Regions from separate parts of the Mesorhizobium sp. M0496 genome, predicted to be linked through region 2. Evidence: riboswitches for the same ligand, from Rfam matches in the RefSeq annotation. Region 2 holds a riboswitch; the other holds the start of a gene.

Region 1 (7,314 bases), on a different contig from region 2:
GCTTCCTCGAAGACGTCCAGCGCAAGGCGCTGCTGATGAAGCAGGGGCTTGCGTCGGTCGCCGACGAGTTTCCCGAGGTCATCGAGGACATCAGGGGCACCGGGCTGATGCTCGGCCTCAAATGCGCCATGCCCAACACCAAGGTGAACATGGCATTGCGCGACCAGCACCTGCTTACGGTTCCGGCCGGCGACAACGTCATTCGCCTGTTGCCGCCGCTCACCGTCACCGACGCCGAGATCCACGACGCGCTCAACCGCATCCGCGCCGGCGCCAAGGGCCTGGCGGGGGCCCTCGCCGCCGCCGCCGCGAAGTAATCCCGGAACCATTGCTGATGTCAGTTCGCCATTTCACCGATCTTTCCGCCGTCTCCGAAGGCGATCTGCGCTTCATGCTGGACGATGCAGTGGTGCGAAAGGCACGCCTCAAGGCCGGCGAGCGGACCAAGCCGCTCGAAGGCAAGGTGCTGGCGATGATCTTCGACAAGCCGTCGACGCGCACGCGCGTCTCCTTCGACGTCGGCATGCGTCAGCTTGGCGGCGAGACCATCATGCTGACCGGCACCGAGATGCAGCTCGGCCGTTCCGAGACCATCGCCGACACCGCCAAGGTGCTGTCGCGCTATGTCGATGCGATCATGATCCGTACCACCTCGCATGAGCGGCTGCTGGAGCTGACCGAGAACGCTACCGTTCCGGTGATCAACGGACTGACCGACGACACCCATCCCTGCCAGCTGATGGCTGATATCATGACCTTCGAAGAGCATCGCGGTCCGGTCGCCGGCAAGACCATCGCGTGGACCGGCGACGGCAACAATGTGCTGCATTCCTTGCTCGAAGCCTCGGCCCAGTTCCGCTTCAACCTCAACGTCGCCGTGCCCGAGGGCAGCGAGCCGGCGCAGAAGCATATCGACTGGTCGCAGGCGCATGGCGGCAAGCTGCACTTCACCCGCTCGCCCGAGGAAGCCGTCGATCAGGCCGACTGCATCGTCACCGATTGCTGGGTGTCGATGGGCCAGGAGCATCGCGCCCGCGGCCACAACGTATTCTCGCCCTACCAGGTCAATGCCAAGCTGATGGCCAAGGCCAAGCCGGACGCGCTGTTCATGCACTGCCTGCCGGCGCATCGCGGCGAGGAAGTGACCGACGAGGTCATCGACGGGCCGCATTCGGTGGTCTTCGACGAGGCCGAGAACCGGCTCCACGCCCAGAAGGCCGTGCTCGCCTGGTGTCTCGGCGCTTGAGCCCTGGGAGCTTGATCTGCCGGGGTGTGATGCCTATTTGCGCCACATCACGCAAATCAAGCGCGTTTCGACGCATGCTCCCGACAGGGCGGCATGGCCGCGCCCTGGAGCTTTGTTATGTTGGAAACCTATCAAGTGACTGAACATCACCCCAAACTCGGCGAATTCGGCTACGCCGGCGACGATCACGTCGTGCCCTTCGAGGTCGGCCCGCTCGACGTGCGCGGCCGCACCGTCCAGCTCGGGCCAATGCTCGACGCTATCCTTAGCCGCCACGACTATCCCGAGCCGGTCGCCCGCCTGCTGGCGGAAGCCTGTGTGCTGACGGTGCTGCTTGGCACCTCGCTCAAGTTCGAGGGCAAGTTCATCCTGCAGACCCGCACCGATGGGCCTGTCGACATGCTGGTCGCGGATTTTTCCACGCCCTCGGCGCTGCGCGCCTATGCGCGTTTCGATGCCGACCGGCTGGAAGCGCTGGTCGCGGCGGGCGAAACGTCCCAGCAGACCCTGCTCGGCACCGGCGTGCTGGCGCTGACCATCGATCAGGGCGCTCACACGCAGCGCTATCAGGGTATCGTCCAGCTCGATGGCGAGACGCTGGAAGATGCAGCACGCACCTATTTCCGTCAGTCGGAGCAGATTCCGACCGATCTCAGGCTTTCGGTGGCCAAGCTGCTGACGCCCGGCCCTGGCGGCGCCCGCGAGCAGTGGCGCGCCGGTGGCATCCTGGCGCAGTTCCTGCCGCAATCGCCAGAGCGCATGCGCGTGCCGGACCTGCCGGGCGGCGATGGCGATCCGCGCGAGGAGATCCACGATCCGGCCGACAATTCCTGGCAGGAGTTGCTGGCGCTGCTCGGCACCATCGAGCCGACCGAACTGATCGACCCGACGATCGGCGCCGAGCGGCTGCTCTACAGGCTGTTCCACGAGCATGGCGTGCGCGTCTTTGGCGGCGTTCCGGTCGCCGACCGGTGCTCGTGCTCCCGGGACAAGATCCGCGGCATCCTCGAGGGTTTCTCCGCGCAGGAGATCAAGGACAGCACCGAAGATGGCGGCATCCACGTCGCCTGCGAATTCTGCTCGAAGCAATACGACTTCGACCCGGCGGAATTTGCGGCTCAGTAGAGAAAAACACGCCTCGCCAGCTGCCTCGCGGCCGGCGAGGCAAATTAGTTCACCGTCCGCCGCGTCCCCGGCAGGTCGAGTGAAAAGGCGGGGATGGCGATGTCGAACGTCTCGCCCCGCTCGTTGCGCATCGTGTAGTGCCCGACCATGATGCCGGACGGTGTCGAGAGCGGGCAACCGGACGTGTATTGGTAGCTGTCGCCGGGATTGAGTTCGGGCTGGTCGCCGACGACGCCTGGGCCGCGTACCTCTTCGACCCGGCCGGTGCCGTCGGTGATGTGCCAATAGCGCGACAACAGCTGCACGAAGTCGTCCGACTGATTGTCGATCGTTATCTGATAGCCCCAGACATAGCGGTTCTCGGACGGATCCGAGCGGTCCTCCAGATAGAACGGCCTGACCTGCACTTCGATGTTGCGCGTGACGGCGCTGTACATAAGCGGCTCCAAAACAATCCTGTAACTTTCGGCGCTTCGTGGTGGCCGGTCAACGGTACGCATCCTATCATCGCGGTCTGACGTGCAGGTGCCGGCCAAGAATGTCATTTAAGTGACACGTGACAATGGTCAATGATGGTGTGTGCCGATCAATGCCGCGCGACTCGGGCGCTCTGTCGAACTGTTGAGATCTGTCGTCATGCCCCTAGATTGTTCTGGTGGGCGGCTTTCCTGGAGCTACCGGATCTCGATGGAACTCACTCTCATAGCCGCCGCGCTTTCAACTGCTCTCATCCTCTCAAATCTCGCCAGCATCGTGCTTGCCGCGTCGCGTCTGAAACGGCGCCGCATCATAGCGCCGCCCGTCGGCAAGCCGCGGCCGGTGTCGATCGTCGTGCCGTCGCGTGGCGTGGAACCCTTCACGCACGAGACGCTGGAGCGCGCCTTTTCGCTCGACTGGCCGCGCTACGAGCTGGTCTTCTGCGTCGCCCATGCCGACGATCCGGTGGTCAAACTGATAAACAGGGCGATTGTCCTGTTTCCCAAGGTGCCGGCCCGGCTGTTGATCGGCAACGACCGCGTCAGCGCCAATCCGAAACTCAACAATTGCGTCAAGGGCTGGGAAGCGGTGCGGCACGATTGGGTGATCCTGGCCGATTCCAACGTGTTGATGCCGAGAGACTACGTCCAGCACCTGATGGCTGCATGGCGGCCGGACACCGGCCTTGTCTGCTCGACGCCGATCGGTTCGCGGCCGGCCGGCTTCTGGGCTGAAGTCGAATGCGCTTTCCTCAACACGCTGCAGGCACGCTGGCAATATTCGGGCGAGGCGCTTGGCCTTGGCTTTGCCCAAGGCAAGAGCATGCTCTGGAACAAGCCGATGCTCGATGCCAATGGCGGCATCCGCGCGCTGGCCGCCGAGATCGCCGAGGACGCCGCCGCGACCAAGCTGGTCAATGGCCTCGGCCTGCGCGTCAATCTCGTCGCCGCGCCCTTCGAGCAGCCGCTCGGTCTGCGCACATTTGGCGAGATCTGGTCGCGCCAGGCCCGTTGGGCTCGCCTGCGCCGCGTCACCTTCCCGCTGTTCTTCGCGCCTGAAATCCTGACTGGCGCGGTGGTGCCGCTGGTGCTGGCGCTGATTGCGACGGCAAGCGCCGGCTTCAGCCTCTGGGCAACCGCCATTGCCGTGCTGGCAGCCTTCTACCTTCCCGAGTGCATTCTGGCCCGCTCAAAGGGCTGGTACCTGTCGCCACGCATGGTCGCGGCGATGGCAATGCGCGACCTGATTCTGCCGGCGATGTGGGCGCGCGGCTGGCTCGGCGGTGCCGTCGAGTGGCGCGGCAATGCGATGACGATCGGCACCAAGGCGGCCGAGCTGGAAGAGACGCCATCCGGCGCCTGAAAGCCAAAGGCCTCCTATTTGGCCTTCAGCGCTTGCGCGATATCCTCCAGCAGATCGTCGGTGTCTTCCAGGCCGACCGACAGCCTGAGCGTGCCCGGCCCGATGCCGAGTTCAGCACGCGCTTCGTCGCTCAAATTCTTGTGCGTCGTCGTCGCCGGATGGGTGATCAGGCTCTTGGCGTCACCGAGATTGTTGGAGATCAGCACGATGTCGAGCGCGTTCTGCAGGGCGAAGGCCGCCTGCTTGCCGCCCTTGACGTCCAGGCAGATCAGAGTCGAGCCGCCCGACATCTGCTTCTTGACGACATCGGCCTGCGGGTGGTCGGCCCGGCCGGGATAGATGACGCGGGCGATTTCCGGCCGCTCGGCCAGGAAATCCGCGATCCGGCCTGCGCTTTCCGTCTGCTGGCGTACGCGCAGCGGCAGCGTCTCCAAGCCCTTCAGCAGCGTCCAGGCGTTGAAAGGCGACAGGCTAGGCCCGGTGTGGCGAAAATAGTCGTGCAGGTTCTCGTCGATCCACTTCTTGTCCGACAAGATGACGCCGCCGAGACAGCGCCCCTGGCCGTCAATGTGCTTGGTCGCCGAATAGACGACGATGTGGGCGCCAAGCTGCAGCGGCTTTTGCTGCAAGGGCGTGGCGAAGACATTGTCGACGATCAGCCTGGCACCGATCGAATTGGCAAGCGAGGCAACCGCGGCGATGTCGACGACTTCCAGCGTCGGGTTGGTCGGGCTTTCCAAGAAGAACAGCTTGGTGTTCGGCTTGACCGCCTTTTCCCAGTTGGCGATGTCGGTGCCGTCGACCAGTGTTGCCTCGATGCCGTATTTCGGCGCCAGCGTCTCGACCACCCAGCGGCAGGAGCCGAACAGCGCGCGCGCCGCCACGATATGGTCACCGGCCTTGGCGCTGCACAGAAGCGCTGCCGTCACCGCAGCCATACCGGAGGCGGTGGCGCGGGCGTCCTCCGCACCTTCCAGCGCGCACATGCGCTTTTCGAACATGTCGACGGTCGGATTGGCGTAGCGCGAATAGATGAAGCCCGGCTCCTCACCCTTGAAACGGGCTTCGGCGGCCTGCGCCGTTTCGTAGACGTAGCCCTGGGTGAGGTAAATCGCTTCCGACGTTTCGCCGAAACCGGAACGCAGCGTTCCGCTGTGCACGAGTGCCGTCTGAGGCTTCCAGTTGCGCTTGTTGGTGCTCATCGCTCTTCTTCCAGACACAAAAAAACCGGCCGCGAAAGTCGCAACCGGTCCATACGGCCTTGCGGCCCGACGGTCCTTTAGCGACTTGTTTAACGTGGCTGCAAGCCGACCGGCCAAATCACCACGGGATAATGACCCTTTAGACCCGTGCCACGCTTGCGTCAATTGCCGGCTTCATTAAGAGGTTTGTACCAAGCAGGTTCCGAAAAAGCCTGCCCTCTAGGAGCAGAGCCTTGCGGCAGACAGGCATTCTTCCCGATCAGGACATCTCGGCGCTGTTCCAGTCCGGCGCGCTGAAGTCGGCGCGTGCGCTCGATGCCGACCAGATCCAGCCGGCCAGCCTTGATCTCAGGCTCGGCGACAAGGCCTGGCGTGTGCGTGCCTCCTTCCTGCCGGGTCCCAACCACAAGGTTTCGGAAAAGCTCGACCGGCTGCAGCTGCACGAGATCGACCTGGCCGAGGGCGCGGTGCTGGAGACCGGCTGCGTCTATATCGTGCCCTTGCTCGAAAGCCTGGCATTGCCGGCGGACATTTCGGCTTCGGCCAATCCCAAGAGTTCGACCGGGCGGCTCGACATCTTCACCCGCGTCATGACCGATCGCGGCCACGAGTTCGACAAGATCGCCGCCGGCTATCACGGGCCGCTCTATCTGGAAGTCAGCCCGCGCACCTTCCCGATCGTCGCGCGCACCGGTTCGCGCCTGTCGCAGATACGCTTCCGTACCGGCAATGCGCTGTTGTCGGAGGCCGAACTGCACCAGTTGCATCGCGCGCAGATCTTGGTTGCCACCGAGCCGCCCAACATTTCCGGCGGCGGCATCGCGCTGTCGATCGACCTCAACGGCGATCAAAACGGGCTTGTCGGCTATCGCGGCAAGCATCACACCGGTCTCGTCGACGTCGACAAGCGCGCCGCACAGGAGGTCGTCGACTTCTGGGAGCCGATCCACAAGAGCGGCGCCGGCGAGTTGGTGCTCGACCCTGATGAATTCTACATCCTCGTCAGCCAGGAAGCGGTGCATGTGCCGCCGCTCTACGCCGCCGAGATGACGCCTTTCGATCCGCTGGTCGGCGAGTTCCGGGTCCACTATGCCGGCTTCTTCGATCCGGGCTTCGGCCATTCGGCGTCCGGCGGCACAGGCAGCCGGGCGGTATTGGAAGTGCGCAGCCACGAGGTGCCGTTCATCCTCGACCATGGCCAGATCGTCGGCCGGCTGGTCTACGAGCACATGCTGAAGCGGCCGCAGGCACTCTATGGCACCGATCTCGGCTCCAACTACCAGGCGCAGGGCCTGAAGCTGTCCAAGCATTTCCGCCCCGCACGCTGAACCCATCACCCCCAGGCAAAATACTTGCCTGCACTGGCTCGCCATGCTTGGCTGCCTTGCTGGTCGTCAAGCTGGCGGCGTTCAAGGGGAACCAAGAAAATGCAGATTTCGAAATGGATCATATCGGCAGCAGGCGCTGCCATGCTGGTGTTGGCGGCCGGCTCTCTATCGGTGCAGGCAGCCGAGAAAATCAAGATCGGCACCGAGGGCGCCTATCCGCCGTTCAACACCATCACTTCGGACGGCAAGGTCGAAGGCTTCGATATCGACATCGCCAATGCGCTGTGCGCGCAGATGAAGGTCGAGTGCGAAATCGTCACCCAGGATTGGGACGGCATCATTCCCGCCCTGCAGGCGAAGAAGTTCGACGCCATCATCGCTTCGATGAGCATCACCGAGGAGCGCAAGAAGCAGGTCTCCTTCACCAACAAATACTATACGACACCGCTCGCTTTGGTGGCGCCGAAGGACAGCGATCTCGCCTCGACCGAACCGGCAGCGCTTGCCGGCAAGACGGTCGGCGCGCAGGCCTCGACCACGCAGGCCGACTATGCCCAGAATGAATATGGCAAGG
Region 2 (7,314 bases):
TCAGCGGCTATCCCCTGAGCTTTACCGTCTCCTGCGACAACCTGGCTTACGAGGACGATGCCAGGAACATCGCCGCTTCGGTCGGCAGATTCAACGCAGCTGCTCAGATCATCCAGCCTCTGTCGCCGGTTGCCAATCTGCGCGGCCCGCTCAGGACCTCCATTCCGGACATGGTGCCGCTCTGGATCGACTGGGACAATCTGCAAGCCAACGTCAAATTGTGGTGGCCGTTACCGCAGCGGATTGTTCTGGAGGCGGAGGGTCTGTCCGGCCAGACCGATCCGGCCGACGATGCCGATCCGGTGCAATTGTTCAGCGCCGGCAAGGCCGCCGGTCAGTTGCAGCCGAACGGTGGGGATATCGATTATGTCGGCAGTTTTGGCGATCTCGAGATCGATCCCGATGCGATCGGCGGGCGCGTGCTGCCGGCGCTCGACGCCAGCGGCGACGTCACGCTGAAGAACGGCGTCGCGCTCATCGGCACGCAAGTGAAGAGCCTGCGCGGCCAGGCGATCGAAATCCGCAACCTCGACCTGTCATCGGGCACGGCGCGCATCACCGTTTCGGGACCGCTGTCGGTCGATGCCGAGGGCCTGGTCAACGCCGATCTGATGATCAGGCTGAAGGATCCGAAGGCGGTGGCTGCCATCCTCGGCACCGCCATACCCGAGCAGAAAAGCCAGATCGAGCAAGGTTTTTCTGCCCTGGCGGTGCTCGGCAACGAACCGTCGATGCCGCTCAAGGTGGTCAAGGGCAAGGCCTCGCTCGGCTTCATCCCGCTGGGCAAGATCAAGCCGCTCGATTAAGCATCCCTATATGAACAGACCGGCAAAACTTCTGAGCGTCGGCGCGCTGACGCTCGACACCATCCTGCGTGTCGAGACACTGCCCGTGCATCAGGGCAAGTTCATCGCCTCCGACGGCGTCCAGATCGCCTCGGGCATGGCCACCAGTGCTGCCTGCGCCGCGCACCGCCTGGGCGCTGAGGTGTCGCTGTGGGCGAGCGCGGGCGACGATGCCGTCGCCGACCAGCTCATCGCTGGCATCGAGGCCGAAGGCGTCGATTGCACCCTTGTGCGCCGTGTCAGAGGCGCCCGCTCGGCACTGGCCTCGATCCTGGTCGACGCGCATGGCGAGCGCATCATCGTGCCGTTCTATGACAGACTTGCGCAGGCCGACCCCGAAGCCCTGCCGGTCGCCGACCTCTCCGCATTCGACGCCGTACTGGTCGATGTCCGCTGGCCGGGCGCGGCAGCACTTGCCCTCAACGCAGCGCGCGCCATCGGCCGGCCGGCGATCCTCGATGCCGACACCGCGCCGCTGGAGGTCCTGGAACAGCTGTTGCCGCTCGCCACGCATATCGTCGCTTCGGAGCCGGCGGCGCGCATTGTCTGCGGCCAGGCGCTAGACCCGGAAAAGGCTTGCGCCGATCTCGCCAGCCGCACCGACGCCTTTGTCGCGGTGACTGGCGGCGCGGCAGGGAGTTGGTGGCACGACCGTTCCGCAGGCCGTGTGCGCCACGTCGCGGCGCCGAGGATCAAGGCGGTCGATACGCTCGCCGCCGGCGATGTCTTTCACGGCGCCTTCGCCGTCGGGCTGGCCGAAGCCATGCCGGTAGAGCAGGCGCTGCGCTTTGCCAGTGCGGCCGCCGCGCTCAAATGCCTGCGCTTCGGCGGCAGGCTGGGCGCGCCGGACAGGGCCGAGACGCTGGCCATGGTTGCCGCGACCTGGCCTGGCCTGCCTGAAACAGTTTAGCTCTTTGCGGGGTGCTCGACCGCCTGGCGGCCAAAATCCGGCACGTCGATGTCCTGGCCGGCCTCGATGATCGAACGGCGCACGGCACGGGTGCGGGTGAACAGATCGAAGAGTTTTTCACCGTCACCCCAGCGGATCGCGCGTTGCAATGACGCCAGATCTTCCGAGAACCGCGCCAGCATTTCGAGGATGGCATCCTTGTTGTGCAGGCACACATCCCGCCACATGGTCGGGTCGGACGCGGCAAGGCGGGTGAAGTCGCGGAAGCCGGAAGCCGAATATTTGATCACCTCGGACTTGGTCACCGACTGCAGGTCATCGGCGGTGCCGACGATGTTATAGGCAATGATGTGCGGCAAATGCGAGACAATGGCCAGCGTCATGTCGTGATGCTGGGGGTCCATCGTGTCGATGTTGGCGCCGCAGCGCCGCCAGAATTCCGACAGCCGCTCCAGCGCATCCGGGTCGGTATCGGGCACCGGCGTGAAGATGCACCAGCGATTGTCGAACAGATCGGCGAAACCGGCATCGGGGCCGGATTTTTCCGTGCCGGCCAGCGGATGGCCGGGAATGAAATGAACGCCGGCCGGCACAAAAGGCTGCATCTGTGCGATGACCGATGCCTTGGTCGAGCCGACATCGGTGAGGATCGCGCCCGGCTTCAGCGCCGGTGCGATTTCCTCGGCCACCGCGCCGGATGAGCCGACCGGCACCGAGACGATGATCAGATCGGCATCGCGGACCGCCTCTTTCGCATCGGTGGTGTAGCTATCGCCGAGTCCAAGTTCTTCCGCCCGCGCCAATGTCGCGGCACTGCGGGTCGAGATGGCGACATGGCGGGCGAGGTCCTCGCGGCGGATGACCCGGGCCAGCGACGAGCCGATCAGGCCGATGCCGACCAGCGCGATCTTTTCAAACATCGGTGATGTCATGGTGTTCTAGCTTTTCAGGAATGTCGTGAGAGCGGCGACAACGCCGCGATTGGCCTCTTCGGTGCCGACGGTCATGCGCAGCGCGTTGGGAAAGCCGTAGCCGGAAACGCGCCGCAATATAAAGCCGCGCGCCGTAAGATAGTCGTCCGCCGCTGCCGCAGAATGTTTCTGATCGTCAGGAAAATGAATGAGGATGAAATTGCCGACGCTCGGTGTCACCCGCAGCCCAAGCTTTGTGAACTCCTCGCTCAGCCAGGTCAGCCAGGTCTCGTTGTGCGCGACGCTGCGCTCGACATGGGCGCGGTCGCGGATCGCCGCAATGCCGGCCTCGATCGCCGTTGCATTGACGTTGAAGGGGCCACGCACGCGGTTGATCGCGTCGACGATGTGCATCGGCGCGTACATCCAGCCGATCCGCGCACCGCCAAGGCCGATCTTGGAGAAGGTGCGGGTCATCACCACGTTCTCGGCGCTGCCGACCAGTTCGATGCCGGCTTCATAGTCGTTGCGGCGGACATATTCAGCATAGGCCGCGTCGAGCACCAGAAGCACGTGCCTGGGCAGACCTGCATGCAGCCGGCGCACTTCCTGGAACGGCACATAGGTGCCGGTCGGGTTGTTGGGATTGGCGAGGAAAACGATTTTCGTGCGCGGCGTGACGGCGGCCAGGATGGCGTCGATGTCGGCGCGCTCGTCTGTTTCCTTGATCGTCACCGGAACGGCACCCGCCGACTGGATGTAGATCTTGTAGACCATGAAGGCGTGTTCGGTGATGACAGCCTCGTCGCCGGGCGCCAGATAAGTCTGCGCCAGCAGGCCGAGGATCTCGTCGGAACCGTTGGAGCAGATGATGTTTTGTGGGTTGAGGCCATGCACCTCGGCGATCGCTTCGCGCAGCCGCCTGGCGGTCCCGTCGGGATAGATATCGAGCTTGCCGGCAATCTCACGCGCGGCTTCAATCGCCTTTGGCGAGGGACCGAGCGGGTTCTCGTTCGATGACAGCTTGTAGACCTTGGCAACGCCGGCAGGCGCCGTGCTCTTGCCCGGCACATAGGCGTCGATGTCCATGATGCCCGCGCGCGGGGTTGGACGTGCCTTGTCCGGTGTCTGGTTCATGTCACAAAATCCGTCGAAAACGCTTCCTCAGGGAAGTCGCAGCGGAAATACAAGCCGTGGGTCGCAATGTCGAGAGGTGACAGCCCCCGGACCAAGGCTGGCCGTTGACGCCGGCCTGCCGCAGCCCTAGAAGGGGTACTAACTCCCGTGGTGATTTGGCCGGTCGGCTTGCAGCCACGTTAAACAACTTGCTAAAGGGCCGTTTGCATCCTGTAACCGGCTTTGCGACTGCAATGCCGGTTTTTTATTGCCCGCGCCGGCCGGACACCGCATCGGCATCGATTTTCGAAAAGCACGGTGCAGGGATCAAGGTGTGAGATGGATGCAATGGCCGCTCTGCGTGCTCGCAAAACCAACAACGAGGCCGACCAACCGTCGAGCCCGGTTTTGCGTTTTGGACCTGACAAGCCGCTCAAGCTCGACGCCGGCACGCTGCTGTCGCCGTTCCAGATCGCCTACCAGACCTATGGCACGCTGAACGACGCCCGTTCCAATGCCATCCTCGTCTGCCACGCGCTGACCGGCGACCAGCACGTCGCCAGCACCAATCCGGTTACCGGCAAGCCGGGCTGGTGGGAGGTGTTGATCGGCCCCGGCAAGATCATCGACACTAGCCGCTTCTTCGTCATCTGCTCCAATGTCATCGGCGGTTGCCTGGGGTCCACCGGCCCGGCCTCGACCAATCCCGCCACCGGCAAGCCCTATGGGCTCGACCTGCCGATCATCACCATCCGCGACATGGTGCGCGCGCAGCAGATGCTGATCGACCATTTCGGCATCGAAAAACTGTTCTGCGTGCTCGGCGGCTCGATGGGCGGCATGCAGGTGCTGGAATGGGCGTCGAGCTATCCGGAGCGCGTCTTCTCGGCGCTGCCGATCGCCACCGGCGCGCGGCATTCCTCGCAAAATATCGCCTTCCACGAGGTCGGCCGGCAAGCTGTCATGGCCGATCCGGACTGGCATGGCGGCAAATATTTCGAGCACGGCAAACGCCCGGAAAAGGGCTTGGCGGTGGCGCGCATGGCCGCCCACATCACCTATCTGTCCGAGGCTGCCCTGCACCGGAAATTCGGCCGCAATCTGCAGGATCGCGAAGCGCTGACCTTCGGCTTCGACGCCGACTTCCAGATCGAGAGCTATCTGCGCCACCAGGGCATGACCTTCGTCGATCGCTTCGACGCCAATTCCTATCTCTACATGACTCGGTCGATGGACTATTTCGATCTCGCCGCCGACCATGGCGGCCGGTTGGCCGACGCTTTTGCCGGCACCAAAACCCGCTTCTGCCTGGTGTCCTTCACGTCGGATTGGCTGTTTCCGACCGAGGAGAGCCGCTCGATCGTGCATGCGCTCAACGCGGCCGGCGCATCGGTGTCCTTCGTCGAGATCGAGACCGACCGCGGTCACGATGCCTTCCTGCTCGACGAGCCGGAACTGTTTGCCGCCATCAACGGCTTCATCGGCTCGGCGGCCCGGGCCAGAGGGCTCAACGCATGACCCCGAAAAGTTGCAGACTTGGCTGTCCAGGATCATGCTCCAGGCAGGAGGCAAAGCCATGAGTGTCAACCGCGACCAGCGCGTCGACCTCGAGGTCGTCGCCAACCTCATCCCGCCACAGTCGCGCGTGCTCGACGTCGGTTCGGGCGATGGCTCGCTGCTCGAACTGCTGCAGGACACCAAGCAGGTCGACGGCCGTGGCCTGGAACTGTCGCAACGTGGTGTCAACGAATGCGTGGCGCGCGGTCTCTCGGTCATCCAGGGCGATGCCGACAAGGACCTCGAATTCTATCCTGACAAGGGCTTTGACTTCGTCGTCCTGTCGCAGACCCTGCAGGCCACCCGCAACCCGAAGCTGGTTCTCGACGAACTGCTCAGGATCGGCAACCGTGCGATCGTGTCCTTCCCCAATTTCGGCCACTGGCGGGTGCGCCTGTCGCTGTTCATCCAGGGCCGCATGCCGGTGACCAAGGACCTGCCCTATTCCTGGTACGACACGCCCAACATCCATTTCTGCACCATCCGCGACTTCGTCAATCTGTGCGACGAACTCGGCGCGACCGTGGAAAAAGCAACCGCACTCGACGCCAATGGCCAGAAGATCGGCCTGTCGATGCCGTGGTGGTTCTGGAATTTCTTCGGCCAGCAGGCTGTGTTCTTGCTGAAGCGGTAGTCTTGATCGCCATGCATCTTTTTCGTAGGCGCCCTCTGCCAGTTGAAATCCCGCCGGAAATGCTGGCTGGGTTGAAAGCCGGGATTCTCATCTGCACCTCACCGCGCAGCGGCAGCAATCATCTGGCTGGATTGATGGCAGCCGCCGAGCTTGGCAACCCCCTCGAGTGGTTCGGTGGCCGCCGTGTTCTCGCAATGCCGAACTATCCTCGCGATCCCCGTGCCCAGGTTTTGCGTGCATTGAAAGATGGGCGGTCTCCCTCTGGAATTTACGCTGCCAAACTGTTTGCAAGCCAGTTTTTGCAGGTGGCCAAGACTGTGGATCTCCCAGCCAGCCTTCCAGGGCTGCACTACGTGCGCTTGACTCGCCGCGATCTCCTTGGTCAGGCAATCTCTTGGTCACGCGCTCGTCAGACCGGTCGGTTTCGCTCTACTGAGGCTGTTCAGAACTCACCACGCTATGACGGCGCATCGATAGCGGAGGCCCTTGAAAAAATCGTGCTGGAGAATCTGTCGTGGGACATCTGGCTTGCAAAAAACGGATTGTCTTTCCTGTCCTTGACATACGAGGAACTCTTGGCAAATCCACAGGCCAGCCTTGAGAAAGTCGCGAGTCTGGTAGGCGCGCAACTCACATTTGAATCTGCTGAATCTGCACCAGCCCCAAGTTCAGGTCTCGAAATCCAACGAGACAACGTCAATAGGGAGTGGAGGGAGCGCTTCTTGTCGCAATACTCGGACCCCTCAAAATTCAACCTCAGCAATCATCGCGCTTTCGGCACTCTTAGAAACCTGGGCCGGCGTCCGATCTGATCGAAAAGTGACAAGGAGCGCTTTGCGAATCTACTGCCGCTTGATCGATAGGGTTGTCTTTACGTTGGGTTGCGGCGACGATAGCCATCTAGACGCTGATGAATGGTCGGTGCAGAGATGGCTGAGGAACGCGCAACATACTCGCTCGTCTTGGAAATGGAGAACGCCAAATCCATAGATTGGGGCGAAGTCGGCGTTGGACTGAAGGCGCTGGCGCGTGAAATCACTTCGGTTTCCTCAGCCGGCTTGGCCAGACCGAAGGTTGTCATCTCCCACGGCGGAACAGAGGCGGATGCAAAATCGCTTCGTAGCGACATCACAGCGGAAGCACCGCAACTGGAACGAGTTGCCGACGTCATCTTTGCCGCTTGCCCAGGAGGGCGATATTACGACCTGAAGAATAAAGGAATCTTGAAAGCCGATGGGGACGTAATTGTCTTATCCGATTCAGATACCGTAGCTGAACCCGGATGGCTATCAACTTTACTTGAGCCGTTCGCACAATCTGAAATTGTTTGCGTGAACGGAT

Evidence for each region. A riboswitch is a leader RNA that binds a small molecule or an ion and turns the genes downstream of it on or off. The one in region 2 is predicted to bind S-adenosylmethionine.
Region 1: linked by a shared signal. The riboswitch ahead of NKI73_RS12975 (O-succinylhomoserine sulfhydrylase) and the one ahead of metX (homoserine O-acetyltransferase MetX) in region 2 are both predicted to bind S-adenosylmethionine.

What each region holds. Positions count from the first base shown of each region.
Region 1 is NZ_JAMYRC010000011.1:111,532-118,845, reverse strand. It holds gene NKI73_RS13000 (aspartate aminotransferase family protein) at 1-317, shown strand, start outside; gene argF (ornithine carbamoyltransferase) at 335-1,246, shown strand; gene NKI73_RS12990 (Hsp33 family molecular chaperone) at 1,340-2,371, shown strand; gene apaG (Co2+/Mg2+ efflux facilitator ApaG/CorD) at 2,416-2,808, opposite strand; gene NKI73_RS12980 (ceramide glucosyltransferase) at 3,059-4,210, shown strand; gene NKI73_RS12975 (O-succinylhomoserine sulfhydrylase) at 4,225-5,412, opposite strand; SAM riboswitch at 5,470-5,547, opposite strand; gene NKI73_RS12970 (2'-deoxycytidine 5'-triphosphate deaminase) at 5,646-6,740, shown strand; gene NKI73_RS12965 (ABC transporter substrate-binding protein) at 6,840-7,314, shown strand, end outside.
Region 2 is NZ_JAMYRC010000039.1:40,844-48,157, forward strand. It holds gene NKI73_RS26425 (DUF2125 domain-containing protein) at 1-806, shown strand, start outside; gene NKI73_RS26430 (sugar kinase) at 817-1,755, shown strand; gene NKI73_RS26435 (prephenate/arogenate dehydrogenase family protein) at 1,752-2,687, opposite strand; gene hisC (histidinol-phosphate transaminase) at 2,694-3,803, opposite strand; SAM riboswitch at 3,941-4,018, shown strand; gene metX (homoserine O-acetyltransferase MetX) at 4,131-5,300, shown strand; gene metW (methionine biosynthesis protein MetW) at 5,359-5,973, shown strand; gene NKI73_RS26455 (Stf0 family sulfotransferase) at 5,985-6,785, shown strand; gene NKI73_RS26460 (glycosyltransferase) at 6,903-7,314, shown strand, end outside.